DNA from 4 places in the Stenotrophomonas sp. 28608_Sma genome. Region 3 is predicted to be linked to each of the others. Evidence: predicted binding sites of a transcription regulator. Region 3 holds the regulator's gene; each other region holds the start of a gene.

Region 1 (4,805 bases), 2.1 Mb from region 3:
TCGATCCGGTGCAGACCACCTACAGCTACAGCGTGGCGCCGGATGCAAACTATCCCGACAGCACCGGGCATGAACTGTTCGATCGCCGGGTGGGGGATCCGCGCAACCCGATGGATGCCGGCTGGGTAGGCGTGCATGGCAACGCCAGCATCACCATCGACCTGGGCCAGCGCCGGCGGGTGGACTGGATCGGCCTGCATACGATGACCCGCCCGGCGTGGGGCATCGTCACGCCGACAGCTGTGGAGGTGATGTGTGCCGAGCCGGGCGCCGCTGCGGTGAAGATCGGTGTGCTGTCGGCGCCATTCCCCCAGGCCGGACTGAGCGGTTCGACCGAAGAGGAATACGTGCTGGGCAACGCCGCGCCGCTGGCCGCGCAGTGCCGCACGCTGGAGCTGCGGTTGGCCAATGGCAGCTGGACGTTCCTCAGTGAAATCGAGATGGCGGCCGAGCAGTAAGCGCCTCAGCGTTGGGGCGTGCCACGCAGTCGCTGCGCGAACGGCCGCTGTTCAAGCGCCTGCAGTGCCTCGCGCAGCACCTGCTCCAATGACTGTCCAAGATCGGCATCGAGGCTGCGCGCCGCGCGTGCCGTGGCCCGCCACTGCGCCTGCAGCGCCGGCAATGCCTGCAACGCGCGCGGGCTCATCTGCAGGATGCGCTCGCGGCTGTCTTCACCGACCGCAGCGTGCAGCCAGCCGTCGCGCACCATTGCTGAAACCGTCTGGCTGAGCGCCGAATGGCTGAGCCCGCAGGCCAGTGCGAGATCCTTGATGCGGCAGGGTCCCTGCGCCATCAGCGTGCGCAGCACCGGGGTGTAGCGCGGCCGGTAGTCCAGCTTCAGGTCGCGGTAGGCCTGCTCGACCGCCGGGTCCAGCTGGTCGAGCAGGGCCCGCAGCAGTGTTCCCAGGGTGGCATGTTGGAGATCCATGGTGGCGATGATATATAAGCACTTACATATCATCAACATGGGGTGCGGTCATGGCGGTTTCGTGGATGCTGGGCGCGCTGCTGGCGGCGTCCTGCCCGGCCCAGGACGCGGTGCTGCAGGCGGCGGCCACGGCGATACAGGCGCAGTACCTGGACGTGGCCGAAGGCGCGCGCATTGCCGAGGCCGTGCGCGGCTGGTCCACCCAACAGCGCTATGTGGACAGCTGCGCGGACCCCAAGGCGTTCAGCGCACGCTTGAACCAGGATCTGGACGTGTTCGATGGCCACTTCCATGTCGAGCGGGTGGATGCCCGCGCCGGCCAGGACGACTGGCTGATGGCCTGGCGCGCGGATGCGCGCAGCAATGGTGCGGGCGTGCGCGAGGTGCGGGTGCTGGAAGGCAACATCGGTTACCTGCGCCTGAGCACCTTCTATCCGCTCGATCTGGCCCGGCCGAAGCTGGCTGCTGCCTTCACCCTGCTGGCCGACACCGACGGCCTGGTGCTGGACCTGCGCCAGAACGGTGGTGGCGATGACGGCAGTGCGGACCTGCTGGTGCGGACCCTGCTGGCGGCGGAGATCACCCAGGTGCAGTCACTGCAACGCCGTGGCCAGCGCAGTCCGGTACCGTTGCCACCGGCGAGCCTGGGGCTGTACCTGAAGCCGCTGGTGGTGCTGATCGACCGCCGCACCGGGTCGGCCGCCGAATTCGTCGCGTACTCGCTGCAGGCGCAGGGGCGGGCACGTGTCGTTGGTAGTCGAAGTGGCGGCGCGGCACATATGTTCGATGATCCTGTGCTGCTGCCGGATGGCTATCAGATCAGCATTCCCGACCGGCAGCCGATCAACCTCCGTACCGGAACCAACTGGGAACGCACCGGCGTCACGCCTGATGCAGCAGGCGGTGACGATCCGCTGTTCGTCGCCCGGCAGCTGCTGGCCCGATCGGCATCGCCAGAATGAACGCACAATTGCAACCGCGCCCTATCGCAGACGACATGCAGCGTGCCTAGAATCGATGCATCCCGGTAGTTCCCGGGCGCTTCGAGTGAATGGACTCAATGAAGATTCTGTTGACCGGCAGTTCCGGGCGGATCGGGCGTGCGATCTTCGGCGCGCTGGCGGCGGCCCACGAAGTGGTGGGGCTGGATCGCAGCCCATTCGCCACCACCCGCATCATTGCCGATGTCACCGATCGTCAGGCCGTGAAGCGGGCAGTGCAGGGCGTCGACGCGGTGATCCATACCGCCGCCCTGCACGCACCCCATGTCGGCCTGGTGCCGGATGCGGTATTCCAGCAGATCAATGTGGAGGCGACTGCACACCTGTTGCAGGCTGCCCGCGAGGCCGGTGCACGCCGCTTCGTGCTGACCAGCACCACGGCGCTGTATGGCCATGCGGTGGTGGCGGGCGGTTGCCGCTGGATCGATGAAGATACCGAGCCGCTGCCACGCACCATCTACCATCGCAGCAAGCTGCAGGCCGAGGCATTGGCTGAAGCCGCTGCGGCGCCGGGCTTCAGCGTGCGCGTGCTGCGCATGGCCCGCTGTTTCCCCGAGCCACCGGAGCGGATGGCGATGTTCCGCCTGCACCGCGGCATCGACGCGCGCGACGTGGCCAGCGCACATGCCGCGCTGCTGCACGATGAGGGCGCTGCCTTCGCACGCTACATTGCCTGCGCACCGACGCCGTTCCTGCGCGAGGATTGCCTGGAACTGGCGACCCAGCCTCGCAGGGTACTGGCCCGCCGCGCCCCGCAGTTGCTGGCCGAGTTCGAGCGCCGTGGCTGGCCGCTACCGCTGAGCATTGACCGCGTCTACGACAGTGCACTGATGCGCAGCACACTGGGCTGGCAGCCGCGCTTCGGCCCGGACGACGTGCTGCAGCAGTACGCGGTTGGCAGCATCGAGGTGCTGCCGCGGGCGGAATGGATCAAGGACCGCGTGGCCGAATAGGGCGGCAGCCGGGCGGGTTCCTGACCCGACCCTGAGCAGGTTCAGGAATGTGCAGATGGACCGCCTCAACCTCGTTCGCAGGCGGCCGCTAACCCGGTGCGCTTCCAGCGCCGGGCGTGTCCCGGCGGCCGGTGGCCTGCGCGACGGATCGCGCACCTGCGCGGTGCCCTCGCGGTGCCGGTCGTCCTGAACTGCCTTGCGGATCCTTCCATGCCTTCTCCCCGTTCCGCCGCTGCCCGCCGCCCGGGCAGCATCGCCCACAAGCTGATGCTGGGCACCGCTGCGATCGCGCTGCTGTGCTTCGGCCTGACTGCGTTCCTGATCTACCGCCAGGCCAGCGCCAGCCTGATCGACGCCTCGCGCCAGACCATGGCCAGCGAAGCCACCGCCGAAGCCCGCCAGGTCGCGGCCGATCTGGGCACCGCCTTTGCCAGCAACGACGCCATGGTCGAGGCCGTGCTCGCCCAGCGCGCGCGCGGCGATGTTCCGGACCGTGCCAGCCTGGCTGCCGTGCTGGGCGAGCAGCTGCGCACCCACCCCGAGTGGCTGGGCAAGAGCACCATGTGGGAGGCCGACGCCTTCGATGGCAAGGATGCCGAGTTCGTCAACACCGAAGCGCACGATGCCACCGGTCGTTACATGAGCTACTGGGCCTGGCACGACGGCAAGCCGCAGCAGTCGACGATGACCGACTACACCGAGACGGCCAGTGGCTCCGGTGACTGGTACATGGTGCCCAGCCGCGACAAGCTGGCGAAGGTAAGCGAGCCCTACGCCTACGACATCGGTGGCCAGCAGGTGCTGATGAGCACGCTGAGCACGCCGATCATCGAAAACGGCCGGTTCCTCGGTGTATTTACTGTGGACTTCTCGCTGGCGGCGCTGCAGAAGCACCTGGCCACGCTGAAGCCGATGGGCGCCGGGCGCGTCGAACTGCTCTCGCCAAATGGCGTGGTGCTGGCCTCGGCCAATGCCGCCGAAATCGGCAAGCCGCGTGGCGACGCATTGACCCGCAGCATGCTGGCAGACATCGCCGCCGACCGCCGGTTCGAAGCCTTCACTCCGGATGCCGCCGGCAACGTGCGCGTATACGTGCCGCTGCGTGTGGGCGATGCGCCGCAGCGCTTTGCACTGGGTGTGGTGATGCCGCACGCGGTGATCGTGGCCGAGGCGCGCCAGCTGCTGTGGCTGACCCTGCTGGTTGGTGTGGTGGCCGCGCTGACGCTGAGTGCCGGTGTCTATGTGCTGCTGCGCCGGTTGGCGATCCGCCCACTGGCCGAAGCCGTGCGCGTGGCCGGCGACGTCGCCGCGGGCAAGCTGGACAGCACCCTGCCGGCACGCAGCAACGACGAAGTGGGCCGCCTGCTGGACGCGATGCAGGGCATGCGGGGGCAGCTGCAGTCGGTGATGGCGGCGCAGGCGGAAATGGCGCGTCGCCATGACGCCGGTGAAATCAGCTACCGCATGGACGCCTCGGCGTTCCCGGGTGAGTACGGCCGGATGGTGGCTGACAGCAACCAGCTGGTGGCCTCCAGCAACGCCGTCACCCAGCGCCTGGTCGACGTGATGCAGCGCTATGCGGTGGGTGACCTGAGCGTGGACATGGAAGCGCTGCCGGGCGAGAAGGCGGTGTTCACCGCTGCAATGGCCACCACCAAGAGCAACCTGGCGGCGATCAACGATCAGATCCAGCAGCTGGCCGCTGCCGCAGCAGCCGGTGATTTCGCGGTGCGCGGCGACACGCTGCGCTTCGACCACGACTTCCGCCGCATGGTGGAAACCCTCAACACCATGATGCAGGTCAGCGACCACAACCTGGCCGAGCTGTCGACGCTGCTGCGCGCGATTGCCGCAGGCGACCTCAGCGCGCGCATGCAGGGCGACTTCCACGGCGTGTTCGCGGTGATGCGCGACGATGCCAAC
Region 2 (4,805 bases), 1.4 Mb from region 3:
GAACGCGATGTTCCCTGTTTCACCACTGCCCTGCCCGGCCCGCCAACCCTGTTGTACATGGCCAACCTGCACCTGAAGTTCGTGGCCGAGGCCAGTGATCCGAAAGGCACATGGACTGCGCAGGTGGTGGTCAGGGATCTGCTGCGGAATGTGAGCCTGCCTCTGCAGGCTCGCTTCGACGTCCGTTGAACGGAGGCATGCGAATGAAGATGCGGCGATTACTGAGCTGGACCGGTCTTGCGCTTTGCGTGGTCTACCTGCTGTTGACCGCATGGCTGGTTCACGGCGCGCAGTCGGACGCGGACCCGAAGGGCACCTATATCCTGATGGCGCTTCCCATCACCCTACAGTCCGCCGCACTCGATGCCATCGGCGCAGGCAGCCTGCTGTACGGCAAACCCTGGTCGACCGCGTATGCAGTGCTGCTTCCGCCAACACTGCTGTTGCTGTACGCAGCCGGCTGGCTGATCGAACGCGCCGCGCGCGGGCGCTAGCCAACGGCACGGACCGGTTGCGCGCATCGACGCCCTGCACGCGGGAGCGCATGCAGGGCGCCATCCAACATCCAGTCGCAGGTTGCTTACGCCGCCTGAGCAGGCATGATGGGCATGCGCGCGCCCTGCTCCACCTTGAACACCGAAACCGACGTGGTCAGCGCATGCGCCTGTTCTTCCAGCGCGCGGCTCGCCGCGGTGGCTTCTTCCACCAGCGCAGCGTTCTGCTGGGTCACCTGGTCCATCTGCACCACCACCTGGTTGACCTGCTCGATACCGGCGGCCTGTTCCTTGCTGGCCGCTGCGATGTCGCTCATCAGCTGGGTGGTGCGCGAACTTGCCTGGGCTACGCGCGCGATCGCGGCTTCCGATTCGACCGTCACTGCCAGGCCGCTCTTCACCTTCGCAGCGGCATCTTCGATCAGTTCCTTGATCTCCTTGGCGGCGACACCGGCACGCTGTGCGAGCGTGCGCACTTCGCTGGCAACCACGGCAAACCCACGGCCCTGCTCGCCCGCACGGGCGGCTTCCACCGCAGCATTCAGCGCCAGGATGTTGGTCTGGAACGCGATGCCGTCGATCACCGTGGAGATCTCCGAGATGCGTGCCGATGACTGATCGATCTCGCCCATCACCGATGCCATCTGTGCCATTGCCTGCTCGGTCTCGCGCACTGCGGCACCGGCGGCATGCGCTTCGCTGTCGGCCTGACGGGCCAGCTCGGCATTCTGGCGCACGGTGGAGGTCAGCTCCTCCATCGATGCTGCGGCCTCTTCCAGGTTGGCGGCCTGCTGCTCGGTGCGGCGCGACAGGTCGTTGTTGCCGGCGGCCAGTTCCTGCGCTGCGTTGTTGATGCTGTCGGCGGCCACCTGGATGCCCCGCACGATGCCGGTCAGCTGTGCGGTGGTGGTGTTGGCGTCGTCGCGCATGCGCGCGAACACACCGTCGTACTCGCCCTCCATGCGTGCGGTCAGGTCGCCGTGCGAGATTGCACGCAGCACGTCGGAGACGTCGGCGATGCTGGCCTGCGAACTGGCCATCATGCCGTTGAGGTGCTCGACCATCGCCTTGAACTGGTACTGGAACGCTGCGGCATCGCCACGCATGCTGAAATCACCGGCGCGTGCGGCGCGGGCCAGTTCATCGATCTGCGCGTTGATCGCCATCAGGCTCTGCTTCACCGCCGCCAGGGTGCGGGTCAGTGTGCCCTTCTCGCCCGGGTAGTCCGGCAGATCACGGCTGAGGTCACCGATGGCGTAGCGCTGCATCACCTCGGCCATCAGCATCTCCACCTGGACGTGCGATTCGACCAGGCTGTTGGTGGCCTGCACCATGCGGCCGAAATCACCGGGGAACGCACTGGCGTCCATGCGATAGCGGATCGCACCGGCCTCATGCTGTTCGGCCATCTGCAGCTGCGCGCCGATCGCCGCCTGCACGCTCTGCCGCACGCTGGCCATCGCCTCGCCCAGCTGGGTCAGTTCGTCACGGCCACCAAGGCGGAACTCCTGGTCCAGCTGGCCCTTGGACAGGCGCTCGGCCAGGTTCACCGCGCGGGCCAGCGGGCCGGTCAGGCTGCGGCCGATCATCACCGAGGCACCGATGCCCACCAGAAGCGCGACGCCGCCCAGCACCAGCAGCTGCAGCAGGCTGCGCTCGCCCAGGCGGATCGCCTCGGCGGCTGCCTCACGGCTTTCCTTCTCTTCGAAGTCCACGCCATCGGACAGCGCCTTGTTCCAGCCGTTTGCCGCTTCCTGCACCGGGCCCAGGGTCAGCGCTATGGCGCCCGGGTAGTCGCCCTGCTCCATCAGTTCGCTGGTCTGCTTGTTGAGTGGACGCGCAATGGCACGCTTGGCGGCGATGGTTTCAGCGATGGCCTTGCCGTCGGCGTCGCTGGGCAGCGCCTGATAGGCGGTCCAGCTGGCCTCGTAGCGCTTCACCAGATCGGCGATGCGCTGCTCGTCGTGGCCACGGTCGTCGCCCTGGCGGATCAGCATCTCGCGACGCACCACCATCATCTGGTTGTTGGCATCGAGCATCTGCGACAACAGGCGCACCTTGGCTACGCTGACGTCGACCACCTGCTGCATCGCGCGCTTCTGCACGACACTGGCGGTGGCGCCGGTGGCCACCACGGCGGCAACCAGCAGCAGCAACAGGCCAAAGCCCAGCCCAAGACGCCAGGCAACCCTGACGTTCCTCAAGTAGTTCATGGGGGTATCCAAAACGGGGGGATGCGCCCTTATCGGCGGCCCGGCAGGCAATCTTGATCGCCGTCCGTCGATAGCGTCGGCCACCGTTCACCTTGGTGAGCCCCGGCCCGGCCGCTTCTGGACACGGGAATTGACTGCGGTGGGCGCGACTGCTCATGCGGACGTCAGATCCCTTTCACGGTGGCTCGGCGGCTGCTGCGGGCAAGGTGGTGGCGTGACCTGCTGGAGATCCCAATGCCCTTGCCCGTGTCCCGATCCACCCTGCTCGCTCTCTCGCTGCTGGCGTCGCCAGCCTTCGCGCAGGCGCCGCCGCCCCACCTGCCCGCACCCATTGCCGAAACGGCCGGACCGGACACCGCACCCCACTCCGCGCTGCACGCCCAGGTGCTGCTGGATCGCGCGAACTTCTCCCCTGGCCAGATCGACGGCGAAGTGGGCAGCAACCAGCGACGCGCGGTGTCGGGTTTCCAGGCAGCGCATGGGCTGGACGTAACGGGCGAACTGGACGACACCACCTGGAAGGCCCTGCAGGCCGATACCGTTGGGCCGCTGGCCAGCTACACGCTGACTGCTGAGGATGTCGCCGGTCCGTTCCAGGCCACTCCGAAAGGGCCCGCCGCCCAGGCCAAGCTCACATCGCTGGGCTACGGCAGTGTGGAAGAAGCCCTCGGCGAGCGCTTCCATGCCTCCCCTGAGCTGATGAAGGCGCTCAATCCCGGCGTGGACCTGACCAAGGCTGGCAGCCGCATCCAGGTACCCAACATCGCACTGGCCGCATTGCCAAAGGCGGCGAAGATCGTGGTCGACAAATCCGACTCCACGCTGCAGCTGCTGGATGCGCAGGGCAAGGTGATCGCACAGGTGCCGGTGTCGTCGGGCAGCCAGCACGACCCGTTACCGATCGGCGAATGGAAGATCCTGGGCGTTTACCGCGACCCGCCGTTCCACTACAACCCGAAACTGTTCTGGGATGCCCGCAAGGGCGAAAAGAAGGCCACCCTGGCACCGGGCCCGAACAATCCGGTCGGGCGGGTCTGGATCGATCTGTCCAAGCCGCATTACGGCCTGCATGGCACGCCCGAACCCGGCCATGTGGGCAAGACCGAATCGCATGGCTGCGTGCGCATGACCAACTGGGATGCGCTGCGCGTGGCCGATGCCGTGGATACCTCGGTACCCGTGGTGATGCAGGAGTGAGCCGATGCGCCTTTCGCAACTGATCGTGCTGGGCGTTCTGCTGGGGCTGGGTGCAGGCTGGTGGCTGCGCCGCGATGCAGGCGAGCCGGTAGCCGAATCGCTGCCGGAAGCACAACCGGCAGCAGCTGTGGCGCCGGCCAAGGGATCCGTAGCGCCGCTCGACACGGCCCCTGCCCCCGCCGCCACCGCACCGTCAGCCGCGCGGACTGCGGATGCGCCGTCGGGTCTGCTGCTGCCGGTACAGGGCGTCCTGGCCTCCCAGCTGCGCGACACGTTCACCGATGCGCGCAGCGAGGGTCGCGTGCACGATGCCATCGACATCATGGCCGATACCGGTACGCCGGTGCTGGCGGTGGCCGATGGAACGGTTGAAAAACTGTTCGACAGCGAGCGCGGCGGCTTGACGATTTACCAGTTCGAGCCCAGCGGGCGCTGGTGCTACTACTACGCGCATCTGCAGCGCTACGCCGATGGCCTGGCGGAGAAGCAGGTGATCAAGCGCGGAGAGGTGATCGGTTACGTGGGCAGCACCGGTAACGCCAGCGCCGAGGCCCCGCACCTGCATTTCGAGGTGCACGTGCTGGGCCCGGAAAGACAGTGGTGGAAGGGAGAGTCGATCAATCCGTATCCGCTGTTGAAACAGGCGGCTTCGACGCCTGACGCTGCCAGTGCCGCAAGGTGATGGTGAATGCCACCAGCGCAGCGCCCGGAATCAGCAGGAACAACGCCGCCACCTTCCAGAAGAAGAACGGCCACAGCCACGCGTAGTCCAGGTCGGTCAGCTTCAGTACGTCCATCGGTGGCAGCAGTTCCACCGAGGCCGTGCGACCGGCCAGCGCCGGGTCGACCTCCAGCACAGTCAGCCGCAGCCACGAGCGCCCGCGCGGCAGCGCATCCCCCC
Region 3 (4,805 bases):
TTCCGGGTCGATGCCGGCGCCATCGTCCTGCACCTCGATGCTGACGTAGTCGCCTTCCTGCTGTGCGGACAGGCGCACATGGCCCATCCGTGGCTTGCCCTGTGCCTCGCGCAGGTCGGGCATTTCCACGCCATGGTCGATGGCGTTGCGGACCAGGTGCACCAGCGGGTCGGCCAGCGCTTCCACCAGGTTGCGGTCGAGCTCGGTCTCGGCGCCGATCAGTTCCAGGTCCACTTCCTTCTTCAGCGAGCGGGCGACGTCGCGGGCAACCTTGGGGAAGCGCGAGAACACCTTGCCCACCGGCTGCATGCGGGTGCGCATCACTGCCGACTGCAGGCGGGCGGTGGCGATATCCAGAGTGGACACTGCCCGGTCCAGCTCTTCATCGCGCAGGCGCGCACGCAGGGTCTTGAGCCGATTGCGTGACAGCACCAGTTCGCCGATCAGGTTGACGATCGCGTCCAGGCGCTTGGTGTCCACGCGCACGGTATGTTCGGCCTCGGCCAGCGGCTTGGCGGCCGGCTTCGCCACCGGTGCCGGTGCGGCGACCGGGCGCGGCGCTGCGATCGGTGCCGGTGCCACCACGGCCGCAGGCTTGGTGCCCGGTGCCGCGCCACCGTGCAGCTGGTCGAGCAGGGCTTCGAACTCGTCTTCGCTGATCAGTCCGTCGTCGGCCTTCTTCGCTGGCGCGACCGCGGTCGGCGCGTTGCCACCATGCAGCTGGTCGAGCAGCGCCTCGAATTCGTCGTCGGTGATCAGGTCGCTGCCACCCGCGGTGGGTGCTGCTGCGGCGGCGGGTGCAGCCACGGCACCGCCGTGCACGTCGAACTGTGCGATCAGGTCCGGCGGCGCATAGCCCGGCTCGGTGCCGGAGGAAACCGCGTCCAGCATCGACTGCAGGTAGTCCAGCGATTGCTGGGCCGCGTCGAAGTGGTGGGCCTGCAGCACGGCCTGGCCGGCACGTGCGGCGCCCAGCGCCTCTTCAGCGGCATGGCACAGCTCTACCATGGCGGTGACGCCGAGGAAGCCGGCGCCGCCCTTGAGCGTGTGGTAGCCGCGGAACACCGCGTTGAGCTGGTCGCTGTCCTGCGGTGCCTGCTCCAGCGACACCAGCTGTTCGCCGAGGCGATCCAGGATCTCCTGCGCCTCGATGATGAAATCGGCAGTGATGTCGTCGGATACCGCGCTCATGCTTACAGCCCCAGATCCGACAACAGGTCGTCGGCGTCGTTCTGCGAGACCGCGTGGCGGTCCAGTCCCTTCAGTGCCGGCCCGGCCAGTTCCGGGTCGGTGCGATGCTGTTCCGGCGGCAGGCCGAGCGCGCCGAAGCCTTCGTGCACGCGGCGGACGATGCCGACCACGCGACGGATGATCTGCCCGGTCAGGTCCTGGTAGCTCTGGGTCAGGGCGATCTCGGTCAGGTTGTGGCGGATGCGCTCGAGCTGCGCGTCCTGGCCCGGCTGCAGGCCTTCAGCGCGCAGCTGTTCGGTCAGGCTGCGGCATTCCTCGGCCAGGTCCAGGGTGCGGTGCGTCGCCTGTTCGGTCATCGCCACCACGTGGTCCAGTCGCGCGCAGGCGTCGTCCAGTTCGCCGGCTTCGCTCGGCACGGTCGGCAGTTCGCCCAGCGCCTGTCCCAGCTCGCGGGCCAGCCGCGAGAGGCCGCTCATCATCGGCTGCGTGCGCAGCGCGACCAGCCCATCGATGCGCTGCCGCCAGGCGGCCTCGTCACCGGACTCGAGTGCGTCCAGAGCCTCCTGCAGGCGCAGGGCGAGGGCGTTCTTGTCGACCGTGGTATCCATCAGGCGCTGGCCGCCAGGCGTTCGAAGATCTTGCCGAGCTTCTCTTCCAGCGTCTGCGCGGTGAACGGCTTGATGATGTAGCCGTTCACGCCGCTCTGGGCGGCTTCGATGATCTGCTCGCGCTTGGCTTCTGCCGTGACCATCAGCACCGGCAGGGTCTTCAGCTTGGCATCGGCACGGATGGCCTTGAGCAGCTCGATGCCGGTCATCACCGGCATGTTCCAGTCGGTGACCACGAAATCGAACGGCTGGCTCTGCAGCAGCGACAGCGCGGCATGCCCGTCCTCGGCTTCGGCGGTATTGGTGAAGCCCAGATCGCCCAGCAGGTTCTTGACGATTCGACGCATGGTCGAGAAGTCGTCGACGATCAGGATGCGCATGTTCTTGTTCAAAGCAGAATTCCTTTGTTGTTCATTCCGGACGGCCGGGGGCAGCCGCCTCGGGGATGTTCATTCTTCGAGGCCTGCGTCGGCAGCCTCGAACAGCTTCAGCCGGCCACGCAGGCGCAGTACCGCCTGGCCGTGGATCTGGCAGACCCGCGACTCGCTCACGCCGAGCACCGCGCCGATCTCCTTCAGGTTCAGTTCCTGCTCGTAGTACAGCGAGAGCACCAGTTGTTCGCGCTCGGGCAGGTGGCCGATGGCCTTGCCCAGCTCGCGACCGAACTCACCGCGCTCCAGTACCTGCTGCGGGGTCGGCCCGCCCTGGGCGACGGTGTCCAGCTCGCCCTGGTCCTCGATGCGCGATTCCAGGCTCAGCACCTGGCCACGTGCAGCGTCTTCCATCAGCCGCAGGTACTCAGGCAGCGGCATCTCCATCGCGGCGGCCACTTCAGTGGCGCTGGCGGCACGGCCACTGCTCTGTTCCAGGCGGCGGATGGTGGCGGCGGCATCACGTGCACGGCGGTGCACCGAGCGCGGGACCCAGTCACCACGGCGGATCTCGTCGATCATCGAACCACGGATGCGGATCGAGGCGTAGGTCTCGAAAGAAGCACCCTGGTCGGCGTCATAGCTGCGCGAGGCTTCGATCAGGCCCATCATGCCGGCCTGGATCAGGTCGTCGACCTCGACGCTGGCCGGCAGGCGCGCGGCCAGGTGGTGGGCGATGCGCCGCACCAGGTCCGAATGCTGGGCGATGACTTCGTTCGCCGCCGAGCGCTGCACTTCCCTGTACTGGGCTGCGCCTTTCATGCCGTCACCCCACGCTGCTTGAGGATGCGTTCGAGGAAGAACTCGACGCCGCCACGCGGTTCGGTCGGCGCCTGCCAGCGCGCGGTACGGCGCGCGATCTCGGTGATCGCCAGCGCCGCCGGGCTGGACGGATAGGCCTTCACCACCGGCTGCTGGCGCTGCACCGACAGGCGCAGCCAATCGTCCTGCGGCACGCAGCCCAGGTAGTTCAGCGAGACATCGGCGAGGAACTTCTCGCAGACGCGGGTCAGCTTTTCGTACAGCACGCGGCCCTCGTTCGGGTCGCGCACCATGTTGGCCACCACCTGGATGCGGTCCACGCCGCGCTCGCGCGACAGCACCTTGATCAGTGCGTAGGCGTCGGTGATCGAGGCCGGCTCGTCACAGACCACCACCACGGTGTCCTGTGCGGCCTGGCAGAAGGTCAGCACGCCATCGGTGATGCCCGCGGCAGTGTCCACCACCATGATGTCCAGCTCGCGCTCCAGCTCGGAGAACACGTTGACCAGGCCAACGTGCTCAGCCGGGGCCAGCTCGGCCATGTGGCGGCGGCCGGATGCGGCCGGGACCACCAGCACGCCGTTCGGGCCTTCGACGATGACGTCATCCAGCGTGCAGCGGCCGGCGACCAGGTCGGCCAGCGTAAAGGTGGGGTTCAGCCCCAGGATCACGTCGATGTTGGCCAGGCCGAGGTCGGCGTCCAGCAGCAGCGTGCGCTTGCCCATGCCAGCCAGTGCCACGGCCAGGTTGGCCGACACATTCGTCTTGCCCACGCCGCCCTTGCCGCCAGTGACCGCAATGGTGCGCACAGGGCCGAGCGGCTCGCTGCGGGTGGCCGACAGCGGGAAGGTCTTGGTCAGCTTGGCGTACTCACGCGACGGCATGGTTCAACTCCGGGTTGCAGGGCATATCGGCCGCGCGGCGCAAATCTTCAAGGCGAAGTACAAGATTGGCTGCACTGGCCCGGTGCAGGTCCTCCGGGACGTCCTGGCCATCGGTCACCCAGGTGATCGGCAGGGCATGATCCACGGCCACCGACAGGGCGTTGCCGAAGCGGCCGGTCTCGTCCAGCTTGCTCAGTACCAGGCCCTGCAGGTTGGCGGCGCCGAAGCGGCGGACCACCTCGTCCATGTCGCCGAAGCTGGTGTTGGCCGGCAGCACCAGCAGGGTGCGGACCTGGCGGGCGGCACGCAGCCACTGCAGCTGGGCGGCCAGTGCGCGGTCGCGCGGGCCCAGGCCGGCGGTGTCGATCAGCACCAGCTTGTAGTCCTTCAAGCGTTCCAGCAGCTGGTCCAGGTCGGTGCCGCTGTTGGCCTCATGCACCGCGATGCCGAGCTGGCGGCCGTAGCCGTACAGCTGCTCGCGGGCACCGATGCGGGTGGTGTCGGTGGTGACCAGGGCCACGTCACGCGGCGCGTGCTTCTCGGCGAAGCGCGAGGCCAGCTTGGCGATGGTGGTGGTCTTGCCAGCGCCGGTCGGTCCGACCAGGGCGATCACGCCGCCTTCTTCCAGCGGGTCGACCGGGGCGATCGGCAGCTTGCGCGAAATCAGCCCCAGCATCAGGCCGCGGCCACGGTGGGCTTCGGTCTCCAGTGGGATCTGCATGGCCACGTCGCGGGCCAGGCCGGCATCGAAGCCATACTCGTCCATCAGGTCCAGCGCGGTGGCGCGCACCGGGCAGCCGCGCAGGCGCTCGTCGGTGAAGCGGTTCATCTCGCGCTCGATCACATGGCGCATGCCGGCCACTTCCTGGCGCAGCTGGCGGATCTCGGCGTCGTCCTGGGCCACCAGGGTCAGTGCCGGGGCTGGGGCC
Region 4 (4,805 bases), 940 kb from region 3:
ATGCTGCTGGCCGGCTTGCTGGGCACGGCGCTGACCCAGGGCCTGATCGCCTATACCGCCATGCTGGCACCGCCCGAGCAGCGCGGTCGCGTGGTCGGTGTGGTGCAGGGCGGCGTGTTCATCGGCCTGCTGCTGGCGCGCGTGGTGTCCGGTACGGTGGCGGCGGCCTTTGGCTGGCAGATGGTCTACCTGTTGTCAGCGATGGTGATGGCGGGGTTGGCGGCGCTGCTGTGGCGGCGCCTGCCCCCAGTACCGGTGCCGTCGGTTCCCCCACGCTGGCGCGAGCTGCTGGGCTCGATGCTGGGCATGCTGCGCCGCGATCGAACGCTGCGCGAACGTGGGCCGCTGGCACTGCTGCTGTTTGCCGGCCTCAATGTGTTCTGGGCGGCGGCACCCTTGCCGCTCTCGGCGCCACCGCTGCATTGGTCGACCGCCGCCATCGGAGCACTGGGCCTGGCCGGGGTGATCGGTGCGCTGCTGGCGGCGCGGGTAGGGCACTGGATGGACCGTGGTTTCGCGCATCCGGTCAGCGTCGGTACGCTGTTGTTGATGCTGGTTGCGTGGTGGCCCTTGCTGGGCCTGCCGCAGTCGCTGTCGTTGCTGCTGTTGGGCGTGATCGTGCTCGACCTCGGTGGGCAGGCACTGCACGTATCGAACCAGGCGCTGCTGCTGCGTGCACCGGCAGAACAGCATGGGCGCCTGGTGGCTTTGTACATGCTGTTCTATGCGGTGGGCAGTGGTGCCGGTGCAGCGGCCGGACCCTGGATGCAGGCGCGCCATGGCTGGCCTGCCGTGTGCCTGCTGGGGGCAGGCATCGCGTTGCTGGCGCTGCTGTGGTGGGCCGCGTGGCGGGTGGCGGCGGTGAAGGCAGCGGCTGGCGCTCGCATCGGTAGTGCCGGTTGTCGGTAGAGTCGACTGTCAGTCGACTGCTCTTTACCCAACGTGCGAAAAATCCCGCGCTGCGCGCGATAGTCGACCCGCGGTCGACTCTACCTGTCCTGCCGTCATCGCTGCAGTGCGCGCCGTCCCGGGGCTTCCTGCAGGTCCGCACTGGCCACCACCACGCGGTTGCGGCCGCTGCGCTTGGCCTCGTACATTGCCGCGTCGGCACGGGCCATCAGCCGCTCGTAGTCCGGATGGCCGTCGTGGCCGGCCACGCCGATGCTGGCGGTCAGTGCCAGCACCTGGCCGTTGGCCAGTGCCACCGGCGACTGTGCGATCTGCCGCCGCAGGCTCTCGGCGATCACGGTCGCCTGCGATTCGCTGGCAGCCACCAGTACCACCACGAATTCTTCGCCGCCATAGCGGAACAGGTAGTCGCTGCCGCGCGTGAGCTGGCCGAGCAGGCCGGCGACGTGCTGCAACGCGCGGTCGCCGGCATCGTGGCCGTGGCCATCGTTGATCGCCTTGAAGTGATCCAGGTCGAGCAGCAGCAGCGAGAATGGTGCGCGGTTGCGTGTGGCCAGCTCGATTTCCCGGCGCAGCACGGTGGGCAGGAAGCGACGGTTGAGCAGGTTGGTCAGCGCGTCGCTGCCGGCATCCAGTTCGCCGATGCGCTCGAACAGCAGTGTCATCAGGGTGCGGATGGCGGCCAGGTCCTCGCGGATGGCCGGCAGCACCGCCAGTCGCTGCGCCGGAGCATCGCCGCTCGCGCGCTGCAGGTGGCCATCAATGCGGGCCATCAACTGGCCCACCTGCTGCGTTTCGCTGCTTTCGCCGAAGCTGGGGATGCCCTTGTGAGTGAACCACAGGCCGAACTCCGAGGTGGCCAGGCTGGCGTTGTCGCTGGCCTGCACGTGACCGGCCAACGCGTAGAGCAGGGCGTTTTCCCAGTCCAGCAGCAGTGCGCGCTGGCGCTCGCGTTCGGTACCAACGTTCTGTACCAGCGAGAACAGCCGGTAGGCGGCGTCGGCACGGGTGGAGCGCTCGCGCGCGTGGGTGTAGGCCAGGGTCATGCCTTCCATGGCGATATCCATGATCGCGCTGAGGCAGTCGATGGCGGCAAAGGCGGTGTCGCTGTCCGGTGCATCGTCGCGCAGGCGCACGAACAGTTCGTGCTTGAGCACGCGCGCACCGCGGGTAACCAGGTCGACCGGAATGCCGACGCGGGCGTGCACGTCGCCGATGATCCGCTGCGAGGCCACGGTGTTGGCGATGCCGCTGGCATCAGTGGTCAGCAGCTGCGCCAGCCAGCGCTGCATGGCCGGCTGCAGGCGCTGCTTGACCTGGTCGTGGGACAGGAAACGGCGCGCACGGGTGTCCTGCAGCAGTACTTCGTAAAAGCGCTGGGCCAGCGCGGGTGGGGCATCGGTAGCAGCGGCCTTGAGCAGCGCGGTGGCGGCAGGGCCGGCCTGCAGCAGACACTGCTGCCAGGCCTCGGCCAGCGGCTGGCTGGCATCGTCCAATTGGGGTGGTTCCACGTCGATCTCTGACTGCGTACGGCAAACCACGGGTATCGGCCGCGGCGGCATACGGTTGATGGCGGGTTAGCCGGCCAGTTTACGCGCGGTGCAGGGTTGCACGGTGCGCAAACCACATCGGCGCCGCTGCGGCAATGAGTGAACGCATTTGAGAATCAATCGCATTGATGGGAGAATGCGCGCACGGAACGGGCTGCAGGTGCCTGCTGCAGGACTGCTCCGCCTCCCCCTCGTCGTTGCCTCAAGCCCTTTGCCAGAGGCCCCGTAGCCCTGCCAGAAGGTCCTGATCATGTCCCCTGCCGTTGTCCTTTCGCCGCGCCCGCTGGCGCTTGCCGTTGCCGCCCTGCTGGCCGGCAGCGCTCTGACCGCCCACGCCGAAACCGACGCCACCGATATCGACACGGTGCACGTCACCGCCTCGCAGATCGCGCGCCAGGCCCTGGGTACCTCCACCATCACCGCAGAGGACATCGCCAGGCGCCCGCCGGCCAACGACATCGCCGAGCTGCTGCGCACCATGCCCGGCGTCAACCTGACCGGCAACAGTGCCTCGGGCCAGTACGGCAACAACCGCCAGATCGATCTGCGTGGCATGGGCCCGGAAAACACCCTGATCCTGGTCGACGGCAAGCGCATCGGTGCGCGTGATGCCGTGCGCATGGGCCGCAGCGGTGAGCGCAATACCCGCGGCGATACCAACTGGGTGCCGGCGGAAATGATCGAGCGCATCGAAGTGCTGCGTGGCCCTGCAGCGGCACGTTATGGCTCGGGTGCTTCCGGTGGCGTGGTCAACATCATCACCAAGCGCCCGACCGGCGACCTGACCGGCGCGGTCGACCTGTATGGCCTGGTGCCCGAGCACAGCGCCGAAGGCGGCAGCGAGCGCGTCGGCCTGCAGCTGAGCGGGCCGATGACCGACACCCTGTCGTTCCGCCTGTACGGCAATCTCAACAAGACCGACGCCGATTCGCTGGAACTCAATCGTGACTTCGCGACGAATCCGAACGCGGTGCCGCCGGCCGGTCGCGAGGGCGTCAAGAACCGCGATGTCAACGCGCTGCTGCGCTGGGACGTGACCGCCAACCAGGTGGTCGAATTCGAAGCCGGCACCAGTCGCCAGGGCAACATCTATGCTGGCGACCGCGCGGTCAGCACCACCGGTACCTCGACACCGATCGATCTGGGGGCGTTGGCCGAGCAGCAGGCCGAGACCAACCGCATGTATCGCAACACCGGAGCGATCACCCATCGCGGCCGCTGGGGTGATGTGACCTCGCGGGTAACGGCTGCAGTGGAGGCGGTGAACAACTCGCGCATCAACGAAGGCCTGGCCGGTGGCCCGGAGGGCAGCTTCAACGGCACCGACTGGTCGACCTCGCGCCTGCGCAACTACCAGCTGGACGGCGAAGTCAGTTTCCCGACCACGCTGGGTGGTGCCGAGAACATCTGGACGCTGGGCTTTGAATACCTGGACAGTCGCCTGACCGACCCGTACTCAATGAGCCAGTCCAGCAGCAGCGGCGGCGGCATCCCGGGGCTGTCGGCCGATCGCGCACGCGGCAAGTCCGACGCGCAGACCACCGCCGTGTTCGTGGAAGACAACATCTACCTGGGCGAGCGCTGGATCGTCACCCCGGGCCTGCGCTTCGACCACCACAGCCAGTTCGGCAACAACACCAGCCCCAGCCTCAACGCGCAGTTCCGCATCAACAGCGACTGGGTGGTGAAGGGCGGTATCGCCCGTGCATTCAAGGCGCCGAACCTGTACCAGTCGAATCCGGACTATCTGTATTACACCCGGGGCAATGGCTGCCCGAATGCACTGCCGAGCCTGGGCGCCGGCTGCTACATGCGCGGCAACTCGGACCTGAAGGCGGAAACCAGCCTGAACAAGGAACTGGGTATCGAGTGGGCACCGCAGAGCGGCTGGCAAGCGTCGTTGACCTACTTCCACAACGACTACAAGGACAAGATCCAAGCCGGGTACAACCAGATCGGGCTGACCGCCGACACCAAGGGCCGCATCTTCCGCTGGGAGAACGCACCCAAGGCGATCGTGCAGGGTCTGGAAGGCAACCTGGTGGTCCCGCTGCTGGGCGAGCAGGGCAACCGCCTGAAGTGGAGCAACAACTTCACCTACATGGTGGAGAACGAGAACAAGAGCACCGGCCAGCCGCTGTCGGTAATTCCGAAGTACACCGTCAACACGATGCTGGACTGGCAGGCCACCGACAAGCTGTCGGTGCTGCTGACCGGCACCTTCTACGGCAAGCAGAAGCCGGCCACCACCAACATCAACAATGATCCGCGCTGCACCGGCACCTGCGATCCGTCGATCGCGCTGCAGGACCGTGGTGCGTACAACATCTGGGGCGTGAGCGCGCG

The links. Region 3 encodes FliA, which starts transcription of late flagellar genes. Its sites were predicted from a motif close to TAAAGTTTNNCNNNCNNNGGCCGATAA; they were not measured.
Region 1: a site for FliA is predicted at 2,948-2,974, ahead of ACZLHH_RS20795 (methyl-accepting chemotaxis protein). Genes of this name have one in related genera too.
Region 2: a site for FliA is predicted at 2,737-2,763, ahead of ACZLHH_RS17460 (methyl-accepting chemotaxis protein). Genes of this name have one in related genera too.
Region 4: a site for FliA is predicted at 2,453-2,479, ahead of ACZLHH_RS06330 (GGDEF domain-containing protein). Genes of this name have one in related genera too.

The regions. Positions count from the first base shown of each region.
Region 1 covers NZ_CM151308.1:4,406,888-4,411,692, reverse strand. The annotation lists gene ACZLHH_RS20815 (DUF4434 domain-containing protein) at 1-458, shown strand, start outside; gene ACZLHH_RS20810 (MarR family winged helix-turn-helix transcriptional regulator) at 464-928, opposite strand; gene ACZLHH_RS20805 (S41 family peptidase) at 979-1,890, shown strand; gene ACZLHH_RS20800 (NAD-dependent epimerase/dehydratase family protein) at 1,989-2,882, shown strand; gene ACZLHH_RS20795 (methyl-accepting chemotaxis protein) at 3,093-4,805, shown strand, end outside.
Region 2 covers NZ_CM151308.1:3,684,256-3,689,060, forward strand. The annotation lists gene ACZLHH_RS17450 (hypothetical protein) at 1-189, shown strand, start outside; gene ACZLHH_RS17455 (hypothetical protein) at 204-494, shown strand; gene ACZLHH_RS17460 (methyl-accepting chemotaxis protein) at 581-2,707, opposite strand; gene ACZLHH_RS17465 (L,D-transpeptidase family protein) at 2,942-3,904, shown strand; gene ACZLHH_RS17470 (M23 family metallopeptidase) at 3,909-4,586, shown strand; gene ACZLHH_RS17475 (hypothetical protein) at 4,522-4,805, opposite strand, start outside.
Region 3 covers NZ_CM151308.1:2,316,006-2,320,810, forward strand. The annotation lists gene ACZLHH_RS10815 (chemotaxis protein CheA) at 1-1,191, opposite strand, end outside; gene ACZLHH_RS10820 (protein phosphatase CheZ) at 1,194-1,799, opposite strand; gene cheY (chemotaxis response regulator CheY) at 1,799-2,191, opposite strand; gene ACZLHH_RS10830 (RNA polymerase sigma factor FliA) at 2,249-2,992, opposite strand; gene ACZLHH_RS10835 (MinD/ParA family ATP-binding protein) at 2,989-3,876, opposite strand; gene flhF (flagellar biosynthesis GTPase FlhF) at 3,863-4,805, opposite strand, start outside.
Region 4 covers NZ_CM151308.1:1,379,579-1,384,383, forward strand. The annotation lists gene ACZLHH_RS06325 (MFS transporter) at 1-909, shown strand, start outside; gene ACZLHH_RS06330 (GGDEF domain-containing protein) at 1,005-2,420, opposite strand; gene ACZLHH_RS06335 (TonB-dependent siderophore receptor) at 2,710-4,805, shown strand, end outside.